One region of the Brevundimonas sp. KH_025 genome, then DNA from elsewhere that is predicted to be linked to it. Evidence: predicted binding sites of a transcription regulator. Region 1 holds the regulator's gene; the other holds the start of a gene.
What was found. The regulator HrcA, encoded in region 1, represses chaperone genes, less so after heat shock. The targets are predictions, from matches to a motif close to GTTAGCANTCNNNNNNNNNGANTGCTAAC.

Region 1 (5,820 bases):
CCACCTGGGCGACATGGACTTCAAGGTCGCTGGCACCTCGGAAGGCATCACCAGCCTTCAGATGGACATCAAGGTCGCCGGCATCACCAAGGAGATCATGGAGCAGGCTCTGACGCAGGCTTCGGCCGGCCGCCTGCACATCCTCGACGAAATGTCGAAGGCCATGGACGCGCCGCGCGCCGAACTGGGCGAGCATGCTCCCAAGATCGAAACCATCAAGATCCCGGTCGACAAGATCCGTGAAGTGATCGGTTCGGGCGGCAAGGTGATCCGCGAGATCGTCGAGAAGACCGGCGCCAAGATCGACATCGGCGATGACGGCACCATCAAGGTCGCCGCCAACGACCAGGAGAAGATCGACGCCGCCAAGAACTGGATCAACTCCATCGCCGCTGAGCCGGAAATGGGCGCGATCTACACCGGCAAGGTGGTCAAAGTCGTCGACTTCGGCGCCTTCGTGAACTTCTTCGGCGCCAAGGACGGTCTGGTCCACGTGTCCCAGATCGCTCTGGAACGCGTCGCCAACCCGGCCGACGTCCTGTCGGAAGGCCAAGAGGTCAAGGTCAAGTTCCTGGGCTTCGACGATCGCGGCAAGACCAAGCTGTCGATGAAGGTCGTCGACCAGGCCACGGGCGAAGACATCACCGACAAGATCAACGCCGAGCGCGCTGAACGCGGTGAACCCGCCCTGTCGGAAGACACCGGCGGCCGTCCGAAGCGTGAAGGCGGCGATCGCGGTGGCGATCGTGGCCGTCGCCGTCGCGACTAAGCCTTACGGCTGAAATGAAGAAGGCCCCGCTGGAAACAGCGGGGCCTTTTTTCTTTGTTAGGGCGCTATCGCACGCGACGCGGTCGCGCGCTGCTTGAGCGCGGCTTCTCCCTCCCCGTTCGGGGAGGGAGGCTGAGGCCGTCAGGCCGAAGTCGGGTGGGGGCGGCGTCGCAGATCAGCCGCAACGTCTCATCTCGGCCAAGCTCTATGTAAATCGGGCGTGGCGTTCCGTTTCGCCAAGCCCTCCCCACCCGGTCGCTAGCGCGACCACCCTCCCCGAACGGGGAGGGTGAGGCGGCGGCGCCTTACGCCCCACATTCCTTCGGCTTCTGCTCATCCGGGCCGTACATGGCGCAGGAGCGGTCGATCTCGCCCTGAATCATGTCGCAGGGGTTGGCGTTGTGGCACGGCGGACGGGACGCCGGGCTGACGGCGATGCAGCGTTCGACCAGGCGCTTCGACCGAGCCTCGCCGATTTCGGCCAGGCAGGAGCCGGGCTCGCCCGCGGGCTCTGCGGGCTTGTCGACGACGGGCTCAGGCGCCGGCTCAGTCTTGGGCCTGGGCGGCGCGACGGGGGCGGCAGGCGGCGCCTCCTGGAACGGCACGGCGTCGATCGGTTCCTGCGACAGCTTCGTATCGACGCCCAAGGCCGGCGCCTTGACGGGCGTCGACTGCGGCTGGCCGCAACCGGCCAGAAGGGCGGCCGACAGGGCCAGAAGAGAGGCGGCGAGGGCGGGGCGCATGACGGTCAGCATGGGCGGATCTCCGTTCGCGGAAGACCCCACCATGCCTTGATCGGCCCTCGCGGCCTAGTCCTGGAAAATCAGCGGCCCAGGGCGGCGCGTTGCAGGGCGAACAGGTCGGCGCAGCCGATCCCGGCCAGTTCGAACAGGCGGTCGAACTCGGGACGCGAGAAGCCGCGCTTCTCGCCCGTGGCCTGGATCTCGACGATGCCGCCGGCGCCGGTCAGGACGAAGTTGGAATCGGCCTCGGCGGTGGAGTCTTCCTCATAGTCGAGGTCCAGAACCGGCAGGTCGTTGAAGATGCCGCACGACACGGCGGCGACCTGGTCGATGATCGGGTTGGTCTTCAGCACGCCTTCGTCGGTCAGATAGTTGAGGGCCGAAGACATGGCGACCCAGGCGCCGGTGATCGAGGCGGTGCGGGTGCCGCCGTCGGCCTGGATGACGTCGCAGTCGATCAGCACCTGGCGCTCGCCCAGGGCCTTGAGGTCCACCACGGCGCGCAAGGAGCGGCCGATCAGGCGCTGGATTTCCTGGGTGCGGCCCGACTGCTTGCCGGCGGCGGCTTCGCGACGGCCGCGCGTGTGGGTGGCGCGGGGCAGCATGCCGTATTCGGCCGTGACCCAGCCCTGGCCGGTGTTGCGCATCCAGCCCGGCACCTTTTCCTCGACCGAGGCGGTGCAAAGCACCTTGGTGTGGCCGAACGAGACCAGGCACGAGCCCTCGGCGTAGCGGTTGACGCCGGTCTCCAGCGTGACGGCGCGGAGTTGTTCGGGGGTGCGTTCAGACGGGCGCATGGGATTTCCTTGGAACCAGGGCAGCGCGTGCTTATCCTGAAAGCGTGAGCCTGTATGCCCCCCATCCGTCGCCGTTCGGAAGCGCCCCCGCAGGCCTGGGGACGCTGGACGCCCGTGCGCGCGACATCTTCCGCCGCATCGTCGAGACCTATCTGGAAACGGGCGAGCCGGTCGGGTCGCGCACCATCTCGCGCGGCGGGCTGGCCCTGTCGCCGGCCTCGATCCGCAATACGATGCAGGACCTGACGCTGGCGGGCCTGCTGGCCTCGCCGCATACTTCGGCCGGGCGGGTGCCGACCCATGCGGGCTTGCGCCTGTTCGTCGACGGCCTGCTGGAGGTCGGCGACATCGGTCAGGACGAGCGGCGCGAGATCGACGCACGGCTGGCCGGGAAGGGCCGCAACTTCGAGGAGGCCCTGGACGCAGCGACAAACCTGCTGTCCGGTCTGGCTGGCGGGGCGGGCATCGTCGCCAGCCCGGTGCGCGACGCCGGCGTCAAGCACGTCGAGTTCGTGGCGCTCGGCCACGATCAGGCCCTGGCGGTGCTGGTCGGCGACGACGGCACGGTCGAGAACCGGCTGATGCCCCTGTCGGCGGGGGTGACGCCCTCGACGCTGTCCGAGGCCTCCAATTTCCTGAATGCCCGGCTGAAAGGCCGCCCTCTGGCCGAGGCGCGCACCGAGATGAGCGCCGAACTGGACGCCGCCCGGCGCGAGTTGGACGCCGCCGCCGCGCGTCTGGTCGAGGACGGCCTGGCCGCCTGGTCCGGCGGGGGGGAACGCGACCGGGCCCTGATCGTGCGCGGCCGCGCCAATCTGTTGCAGGACGCGGAAGCCCTCGAGGATCTGGAGCGGGTCCGCGTCCTGTTCGACGATCTGGAGCAGAAGGAACAGCTGATCGGCCTGCTCGACGGGGTCGGCGCGGCCCAGGGCGTGCGCATCTTCATCGGCGCCGAAACACGGTTGTTTTCGCTTTCGGGTTCCGCCGTGATCGCGGCGCCCTATATGACGGGTCGGCAGCGGATGCTGGGCGCCATCGGCGTCATCGGCCCCGCAAGACTGAACTATGCCCGTGTCATACCGTTGGTGGACTATACCGCCCGGGTGCTGGGCCGGATTCTGGACGGACAAGAGACGTGAACGACATCAACGACGCGACCCGGGACCAACTCGAGCAGGACATGGGAGAGTCCGCCATCGACGCCGCAGCCGAAGGCGCGGACGACGGCGACATGGCCGTGGTCGACGCCCTGATCGCCGAGCGCGACCAGTGGAAGGACCGCGCTCTGCGCGCCGTGGCCGACGCCGAGAACACCAAGCGCCGCGCCGAGACCCAGGCCAACGACGCCCGCGCCTACGCCATCCAGCGCTTCGCCAAGGATCTGCTGGGCGTGGCCGACACCCTGGAGCGCGGCCTGCTGTCGGCGCCCAAGGTGCTGGAAGGCGCCGAGGCCGACAGCGCCGCCGCCGCCATGGTCACGGGTCTGGAGCTGACGCAGAAGTCCCTGCTGTCGGCCTTCGACGCCAACGGCCTGACCCGCGTCGCGCCCGAGCCGGGCGAGGCCTTCGACCCGCACCTGCATCAGGCGGTGATGGAACAGCCCTCGGACAGCGTGCCGGGCGGCACGGTGATCCAGACCCTGCAACCCGGCTACGCCCTGTTCGGCCGCACCGTGCGCGCCGCCATGGTGGCGGTCGCGGCCAAGGGTTCCGGCCCGGCCTCGGGCGGCGCCTATTCGGAAGCCAACACGACCGGCGGGAATTTCGACGCCAAGGCGTGAGGTTCCGACCGCTTGAATGACGACGGCCCGGGGCAGACGCTCCGGGCCGTTTTCATTGGGGCTGAGCCCTCCCCCTCGAGAGGGAAGGGGGCTATTTCAGCTTCTGGTCAAAGAAGCCCAGCAACCTTTGCCACCCGTCCTTGGCGTCCGCCTCGCGGTAGCTGGGGCGATAGTCGGCGTGGAAGGCGTGGGGGGCGTTCGGATAGACCACGATCTCGCTGCCCGCGGCCCCGGCCCGGTCCAGCGCCGCGCGCATGGTCTCGACGCTGGCCACGGGGATGCCGCCGTCCTGACCGCCATAGAGACCCAGGACCGGGGCCTTGAGATCGGCGGCCAGATCGACGGGCCAGGGGCGACCAGCGGTCGCTTGCGCCTCGGTCGCTGTGGCGGCCGGGGCCAGCCGGCCGTACCAGGCGACCCCGGCGTCCAGGGCCGGGAAGCGGGCGCAGGCCTGCCACACCACCTTGCCGCCCCAGCAGAAGCCGGTGATGCCGACCTTGTCGGCCTTGGCCCAGGTCTGCAGCCCGATCCATTCCAGGGTCGCGGCGACGTCGCCCATGACCTGTTCGTAGCCGGCGGCCCCGACGATGGTCATGATGGCCGACATGTCGCTGAGCGGGGCCGGGTCTTCCTTGCGCACGAAGAAGGCGGGGGCGACGGCGGCGTAGCCCGCCTTGGCCAGGCGGCGGCAGACGTCGCGGATGTATTCGTGCACGCCGAAAATCTCGGACACGACAATCACGACGGGGAAGGGGCCTTCGCCGTCGGGCCGGGCCACATAGGCGGGCAGTTCGAACCCGTCGGGCGCAGGATAGGAGACGGTCGCCGTGACCAGTCCGGCGCTGTCGGTGGCGACCGGGCTGGCCGACTGGCTGAGTGCGGCGGGGGCGTAGGCGGCGAAGGCCACGCCGCCGAGGGTCGCGATCCCCAGACTGCGGCGGCTGGGGGCGATCTGGTCGGCGCTCAGGCCCTCGGGCCGAGTGATCAGGGTCATCGCGGGTCTCCGGTGCGGCTTCGGACGTCAGGCCGCGACTGTGGCCCGGCTTGCGACGCTGCGTCGAGTCCCGATCAGCGCGCGCGCCGCAGCGTCAGATTGATCCGCCCTCCGCCGGGGACCAACTGCGACGACCCCGCCAGCAGCCGGTCGATGCCGTGCCGCGCCAGCCTCGCCGGCCCCGTCAGGGCGCAGACGTCGCCGGAGGCCAGCTTCAAGCTCTGCGTCCGACCGCCCTCGGCCGGACCGATGCGGAACACCGCCGTATCGCCCAGCGACACCGACAGGACCGGCGCGCTCAGGTCGGCCTCGTCGCGATCCTGATGCAGACCCATCTTCGCCTCGCCGCGATAGAGGTTGACCAGACAGGCGTCGGGCGGCGCGGGCCAGCCGGTCAGGACGTCCCACAGGTCGAGCAGGGTCTGCGGCATCGGCGGCCAGGGCGCGCCGGTCTCGGGATGGGTCGGCTGATAGCGATAGCCCGCTCGGTCCGAGACCCAGGCCAGCGGCCCCATCCCCGTCATCTCGACCGAAAAGGGCCGCCCGCCCGGCGTCACGGGGCGATAGAAGGGCGCCGCCTCCGCCGCCGCCAGCACCTCGGCCAGCAGAGAGCCTTGCGCCGCCGCGTCGAGCGCGCCGGGCCAGAGGCGAAAGCCGGGCAGGCCGGTGGGGGTTTCGCGGGGCGAGGACATCCTCCCCATCTAAGACCCTTCTCCCGATGGGAGAAGGTGGCCCGC
Region 2 (5,820 bases), 180 kb from region 1:
ACGCCGCAGGCGCTGGGCGCCCTGATCGCCCTCTATGAGCACAAGACCTTCGTCGAGGGCGTGATCTGGGACATCAACAGCTTCGACCAGTGGGGCGTCGAACTGGGCAAGGTGCTGGCCAAGGCCGTGCTCAGGGACGTCGCGGCAGGCGCGCCCTCGCCCGACCTCGACCCCTCGACGGCGGCCCTGCTGACCCGGCTGCTGAAGTGACCGTCGTCGCCCCGATCTGGCAGAGGCTGGAGGGCCTGGCCCTGCTGGCCGTCTCCGTCCTGGGCTACGCCCGGTTCGGCCAGGGGTGGCTGCTGTTCGCCGCCCTCTTCCTGGCGCCCGACCTGTCCTTTTTCGGCTATCTGGCCGGGCCGCGCCTCGGCGCCTGGGCCTACAACCTCGCCCACAGCCTGATCGGGCCGCTGCTGCTGGCGGCGACGGGCCTGCTGACCGGCGGCGGCTTCGTGACCGCCCTTGCCCTGATCTGGCTGGCCCACATCGGCTTCGACCGCGCCCTCGGCTACGGGCTGAAGTCGCCGGACGCCTTTGGCGTCACCCATCTGGGCCTGATCGGAAAAGCGCAAAGAGCCGCTGCCTAAGAACCAGCGCGGCGGAACCTCGAGGCCAGCTTCACCGTTCCACGGCCTCAACCTGGAAAGCTCCCATGCTCAAGCCCCTTCTCCTCGCCGCCCTGATCGCCACAGCCCTGCCGGCCGCCGCCCAGGACCACAGCCGCACTGAAAGGGTCCAGTTCGCGCGCGGCGCCTCTTCGGCCACGCTGCACGGCAATCTGCACGGCTATGACTCGGTCGATTACGTCGTCGGCGCGCGTCGGGGCCAGACCATGACCGTGCGGATGCAGACCACCAACGCCTCAGCCTATTTCAACGTCCTGCCCAGCCGCGGCGACGGCACGGCCCTGGACGGGGCGGCCAATGTCGTCGACTGGCGCGGCGTTCTGCCGTCCAGCGGCGACTACGTCGTGCGGGTCTATTTGATGCGCAACGCCGCTCGCCGCGACGAGCACGCCAACTACACATTGACCGTCGGCGTCCGCTGACGCCGGCCACGAAAAAGGCCCGGCGTTGCGGCCGGGCCTTCATTCGCCGCGGCGCTGGAGCCTACCAGCGGCGGTCGTAGCGATAGTCGCGGTCGTGGCGATGGTCGCGGCGGTTCTGGTGGCTGCGCCACTCGCCGTGGTTCCGCCAGTAGCGGCCGTCGCGGTAATAGCGCCCGTTGTCACGGCCTTCGTAGCGGTCGTTGTAGTAGCCGTCGCGGCTGTTGACGCCGTGCTCGCGCTCCCAGTGGCCCTGGTTCCGGTAGCAGCGGCCGCCGCGGTAATAGTTGCAGTTGTCGCGGTCGCTGTCGGAAGACACGGCGGCCAGGCCGGCGCCGGCCAAGGCACCGCCGGCGATATAGCGTCCGTCGCCCTGGCCGATGAGGGCGCCGGCGACGCCGCCGACGACGGCGCCGATCACGGCGTCGCGGCCGGTGTTGTCGCGGTCACGGTCGCGATAGTTCTGGGCGGCGGCGGGTGTGGCCGCCAGCATCGTCAGAGCCATCGCGCCGACGCCGATCTTGGAAATGGTCTTCATGGCGGGGGCTCCTTTCGAAAGCCGGTTGATCCGTTGTCCCCTTTTTAGGAGGCCCCCGCTGAACGACCCCAAGGGGGTTTGTTCATTTTCCAGTCATCTTGCACCCCCGCCGAAATCGGCTCCCGGTCATGCGCCAGGAGCCGTTTCGCCCGTCCGGCTCAGCCCCCGGACGGATACTGCATGGCCACGCTCACGTCGGCGCCCCCGCTCGCGGGCACGGTGAACTTGACCTGATCGAAGGTCGGGGCGGCCCTCAGGGTCTCGCCGCGGAACATGGCCCAGCCCTCGGCGGGCATGCCGTTCGACAGGGCCATCTGCTGGTCGCCGTTCATGTCGTGCAGGACCGAGATGGAATAGTCCCCCGGCGCCACGTTCTTCAGGATGACGACCTGGCGCCCGGCCGTGGGCGCCTTGATGATCTCGCCGTGGTCGCCCTCATGCTTCAGGAACTGGGCGGACGTCTGCAGCCCGACCAGCAGGTCGCCGCCGCGCGCCTGAACGCCGGTCACGGTGATGACGACATCGCCGGCGAGGGCCGAACCGGCCCCCATCAGCACGAAGGACGACAGGGCGGCGGCCAGGGCCGCCTTTTGAACCGCTTGCATCTTCTCTCTCCTCCCCTCGTGACCGGAGCCGGAGCGGCCCCTCGGGTTTCACAAAGACAATGAACTTTGTAATTTAAAGCTCTTGGAGTCAATAGGCCAGAATCCGCCCCTCTTTCGCAGCCGTCGCCTTGACGCCTTGGACCGGCCCTCCTACTTGCCCCAAGCGTTAGCACTCTCGCCGACCGGCTGCCAAAGCGGCGGTCGCGGGGGCGCCGCCCACCATTTCAAAACGCCCCGCTTCGGGGGTTTAAGGGAGAAGTCCGATGGCGTTTCGTCCGCTCGGCGACCGCGTGCTGGTCAAGCGCGTTGAAGAAGAATCCAAGACCAAGGGCGGGATCATCATCCCCGACACGGCCAAGGAAAAGCCGCAAGAAGGCGAAGTGATCGCCGTCGGCAAGGGCGTCCGTGACGAAGACGGCGAGTTCGTCGCCCTGGACGTCGCTGTTGGCGACCGCATCCTGTTCGGCAAGTGGTCGGGCACGGAAGTGAAGATCGAAGGCGACGACCTGATCATCATGAAGGAATCCGACATCCTGGGCGTGCTGGCTTAATCGCCTCCCCATTTGTCGTAGAATTCTTTCAATAAAAACATTCAGATAGGAGCAGGCTCATGGCTGCTAAGATCGTAAAATTCAACACCGACGCCCGCGACAAGATGCTGAAGGGCGTCAACGTCCTGGCTGACGCCGTCAAGGTGACCCTGGGTCCGAAGGGCCGCAACGTCGTGATCCAGAAGTCGTTCGGCGCCCCGCGCTCGACCAAGGACGGCGTCTCGGTCGCCAAAGAGATCGAGCTGGAAGACGCCTTCGAGAACATGGGCGCCCAGATGATCCGCGAAGTCGCCTCCAAGGCGAACGACAACGCGGGCGACGGCACCACCACCGCCACCGTCCTGGCTCAAGCCATCGTGCAAGAGGGCCTGAAGGCCGTCGCCGCCGGCATGAACCCGATGGACCTGAAGCGCGGCATCGACCAGGCCGTCGCCGTGGCCCTGGACGAAGTGAAGACCATCTCCAAGCCGGTCTCGAACAACTCGGAAATCGCCCAGGTCGGCACCATCTCGGCCAACGGCGACGCTGAAATCGGCGAGCTGATCGCCCTGGCCATGGCCAAGGTCGGCAACGAAGGCGTCATCACGGTCGAGGAAGCCAAGACGGCCGAAACCACCGTCGACATCGTCGAAGGCATGCAGTTCGACCGCGGCTACCTGTCGCCCTACTTCATCACCAACGCCGACAAGATGGAGGTCGCCCTCGAAGAGCCCCTCATCCTGCTCCACGAGAAGAAGCTGACCTCGCTGCAGCCCATGCTGCCGGTGCTGGAAGCCGTGGTTCAGTCGGGCCGCCCCCTGCTGATCATCGCCGAGGACATCGAAGGCGAAGCCCTGGCCACCCTGGTGGTCAACAAGCTGCGCGGCGGCCTGCGCGTCGCCGCCGTCAAGGCTCCGGGCTTCGGCGACCGCCGCAAGGCCATGCTGGAAGACATCGCCATCCTGACGGGCGGCCAGGTCATCTCGGAAGACCTCGGCATCAAGCTGGAAACGGTCACGCTCGACATGCTCGGCAAGGCCAAGAAGGTCCAGATCACCAAGGACGACACCACCATCGTCGAAGGCGCCGGTGAGAAAGAGGGCATCGAAGCCCGCGTCTCGCAGATCAAGCGTCAGATCGAGGACACCACCTCGGACTACGACAAGGAAAAGCTGCAAGAGCGTCTGGCCAAGCTGGCCGGCGGCGTCGCCGTCCTGCGCGTCGGCGGTTCGACCGAAGTCGAAGTGAAGGAAAAGAAGGACCGCGTCGACGACGCCCTGAACGCAACCCGCGCCGCTGCCGATGAAGGCATCGTCCCGGGCGGCGGCGTGGCCCTGCTGCAAGCCTCCAAGAAGCTGGTCGACCTGAAGGGCGCCAACGCCGATCAGAACGCCGGCATCGCCATCGTCCGTCGCGCCCTGCAGGCTCCGATCCGTCAGATCTCGGAAAACTCGGGCGTCGAAGGCTCGATCGTGGTCGGCAAGGTCATGGAGTCGAAAGACGCTTCGTTCGGCTTCAACGCCCAGACCGAAGAATACGGCGACCTCGTCCAGATGGGCGTGATCGACCCGGCCAAGGTCGTCCGTTCGGCTCTGAAGTCGGCCGCCTCGGTCGCCGGCATCATGATCACGACGGAAGCCGCCATCGCCGACGCCCCCAAGAAGGGCGGCGCCGGCGCCCCCGACATGGGCGGAATGGGCGGCATGGGCGGCATGGACTTCTAAGTCCAAGCCAACCAACGCTAGAACCAAGGAAGGGCGGGATCGAAAGGTCCCGCCCTTTTTCTTTAGGCCCCCGCTTCCCCCACCTCGCGTCCCGCCAACCTCGCGCCCTCGACCACCGCCGGGTCCGACCGCGCCGTGTCCAGCAGCCAGTCGCGGAAGCGGGCGATCTTGGGGGTCAGGCGGCGGGCGGGCGGGTAGCAGATCCAGTAGCCCTCGGCCAAGGCGACGGTCTGAGAAAAGGGGCGGACCAGCAGGCCGCGCTTCAACTCGCGGGCGTAGAGGATGGGCGAGCCCAGGGCCACGCCCTGATCGCCGAGGGCGGCCGCCACCTCCATGGCCTGATTGTCGGCGGTCAGGCGCGGGGGCGGGGCCGCGTCGGCGGGGGCCACCCCGGCGGCGGCGAACCAGGCGGCCCACTCGCCCTTGTCTCCGACCAGATGGGCGCGCTTCAGATCGGCGGGGGTCTTCAGATCCAGTTGGTCGCGCATGGCCGGGGTGCAGACCGGGGTGAAGACGGCGGGCATCAGGAAGCGGCTCTCCAGGCCCGGCCACTGACCCGAACCGAAACGCAGGGCCACGTCCAGCCCGTCGGCGCTGAGGCTGGACAGGATGGAGCTGGTGTCCACCCGCACCGCCAGATCGGGGTTGGCCAGTTGGAAGGCCCCTAGCCGCGTCGCCAGCCACTGGGTCGCCAGGGTCTGCAGGGTGGTGATGGCCAGCACCCCCTGATCCGCCTCGACCACGTCGGCCACGGCCCGCCGCAGCAAGGTCATGGCCTCGGTCGCCGCCGTGGCCAGCCGCTCGCCCTCGGGCGTCAACGACACCTGCCGCGTGCCGCGCACGAACAGGGGCCGATCCAGCCTCTGCTCCAGGTCGCGGATGCGCCAGCTGACCGCCGCCTGGCTCATGCCCAAGGCCTCGGCGGCGCGGGTGAAGCTGAGCAGGCGCGCGGCGGTCTCGAACACCCTCAGGGCGTCGACGGGAATGCGGGACAGGACGTCAACCATAAGCAAGCCTTATGCGTGAACTCCATCGTCTCGTTTGTGCACGCCCCGCGTCAACCGCATATTCGGGTCACACGAAAGGAGGACGACTGATGGAAGAAATGTATCGCACTCATAAGGAACCCGCGTGGGGCTGGATCGGCGCCCTGCTGGAAGCGCGCAAGCCCGTCGCGCCCGTCAGCGCCAAGGCGCGCCGCCCCGCCGCGGCCTCGGCCCGACGCGCGGCCTGCTGACCCTCGACGCAGCCTAGTCGACGGCGACGATCTCGACCGACTGGCCCGCCACGCTTGCCTCGTCGCCGACCCGCTTGCCCATCAGGGCGCGGGCCAGGGGCGAGACGTGGCTGACGCTGCCCTTGGCCGGGTCGGCCTCGT

Region 2: the regulator HrcA is predicted to act here: its motif matches at 2,354-2,382, upstream of groES (co-chaperone GroES).

Annotation. Positions count from the first base shown of each region.
Region 1 covers NZ_CM174501.1:2,792,525-2,798,344, reverse strand. The annotation lists gene pnp (polyribonucleotide nucleotidyltransferase) at 1-769, shown strand, start outside; gene AC3IS2_RS13820 (hypothetical protein) at 1,075-1,524, opposite strand; gene rph (ribonuclease PH) at 1,593-2,309, opposite strand; gene hrcA (heat-inducible transcriptional repressor HrcA) at 2,360-3,448, shown strand; gene grpE (nucleotide exchange factor GrpE) at 3,445-4,089, shown strand; gene AC3IS2_RS13800 (dienelactone hydrolase family protein) at 4,181-5,083, opposite strand; gene AC3IS2_RS13795 (alpha-ketoglutarate-dependent dioxygenase AlkB) at 5,158-5,775, opposite strand.
Region 2 covers NZ_CM174501.1:2,972,522-2,978,341, reverse strand. The annotation lists gene pgi (glucose-6-phosphate isomerase) at 1-210, shown strand, start outside; gene AC3IS2_RS14735 (DUF4260 domain-containing protein) at 207-587, shown strand; gene AC3IS2_RS14730 (hypothetical protein) at 653-1,048, shown strand; gene AC3IS2_RS14725 (hypothetical protein) at 1,110-1,583, opposite strand; gene AC3IS2_RS14720 (DUF2141 domain-containing protein) at 1,742-2,188, opposite strand; gene groES (co-chaperone GroES) at 2,452-2,739, shown strand; gene groL (chaperonin GroEL) at 2,799-4,442, shown strand; gene AC3IS2_RS14705 (LysR substrate-binding domain-containing protein) at 4,505-5,449, opposite strand; gene AC3IS2_RS14700 (hypothetical protein) at 5,539-5,679, shown strand; gene greA (transcription elongation factor GreA) at 5,693-5,820, opposite strand, start outside.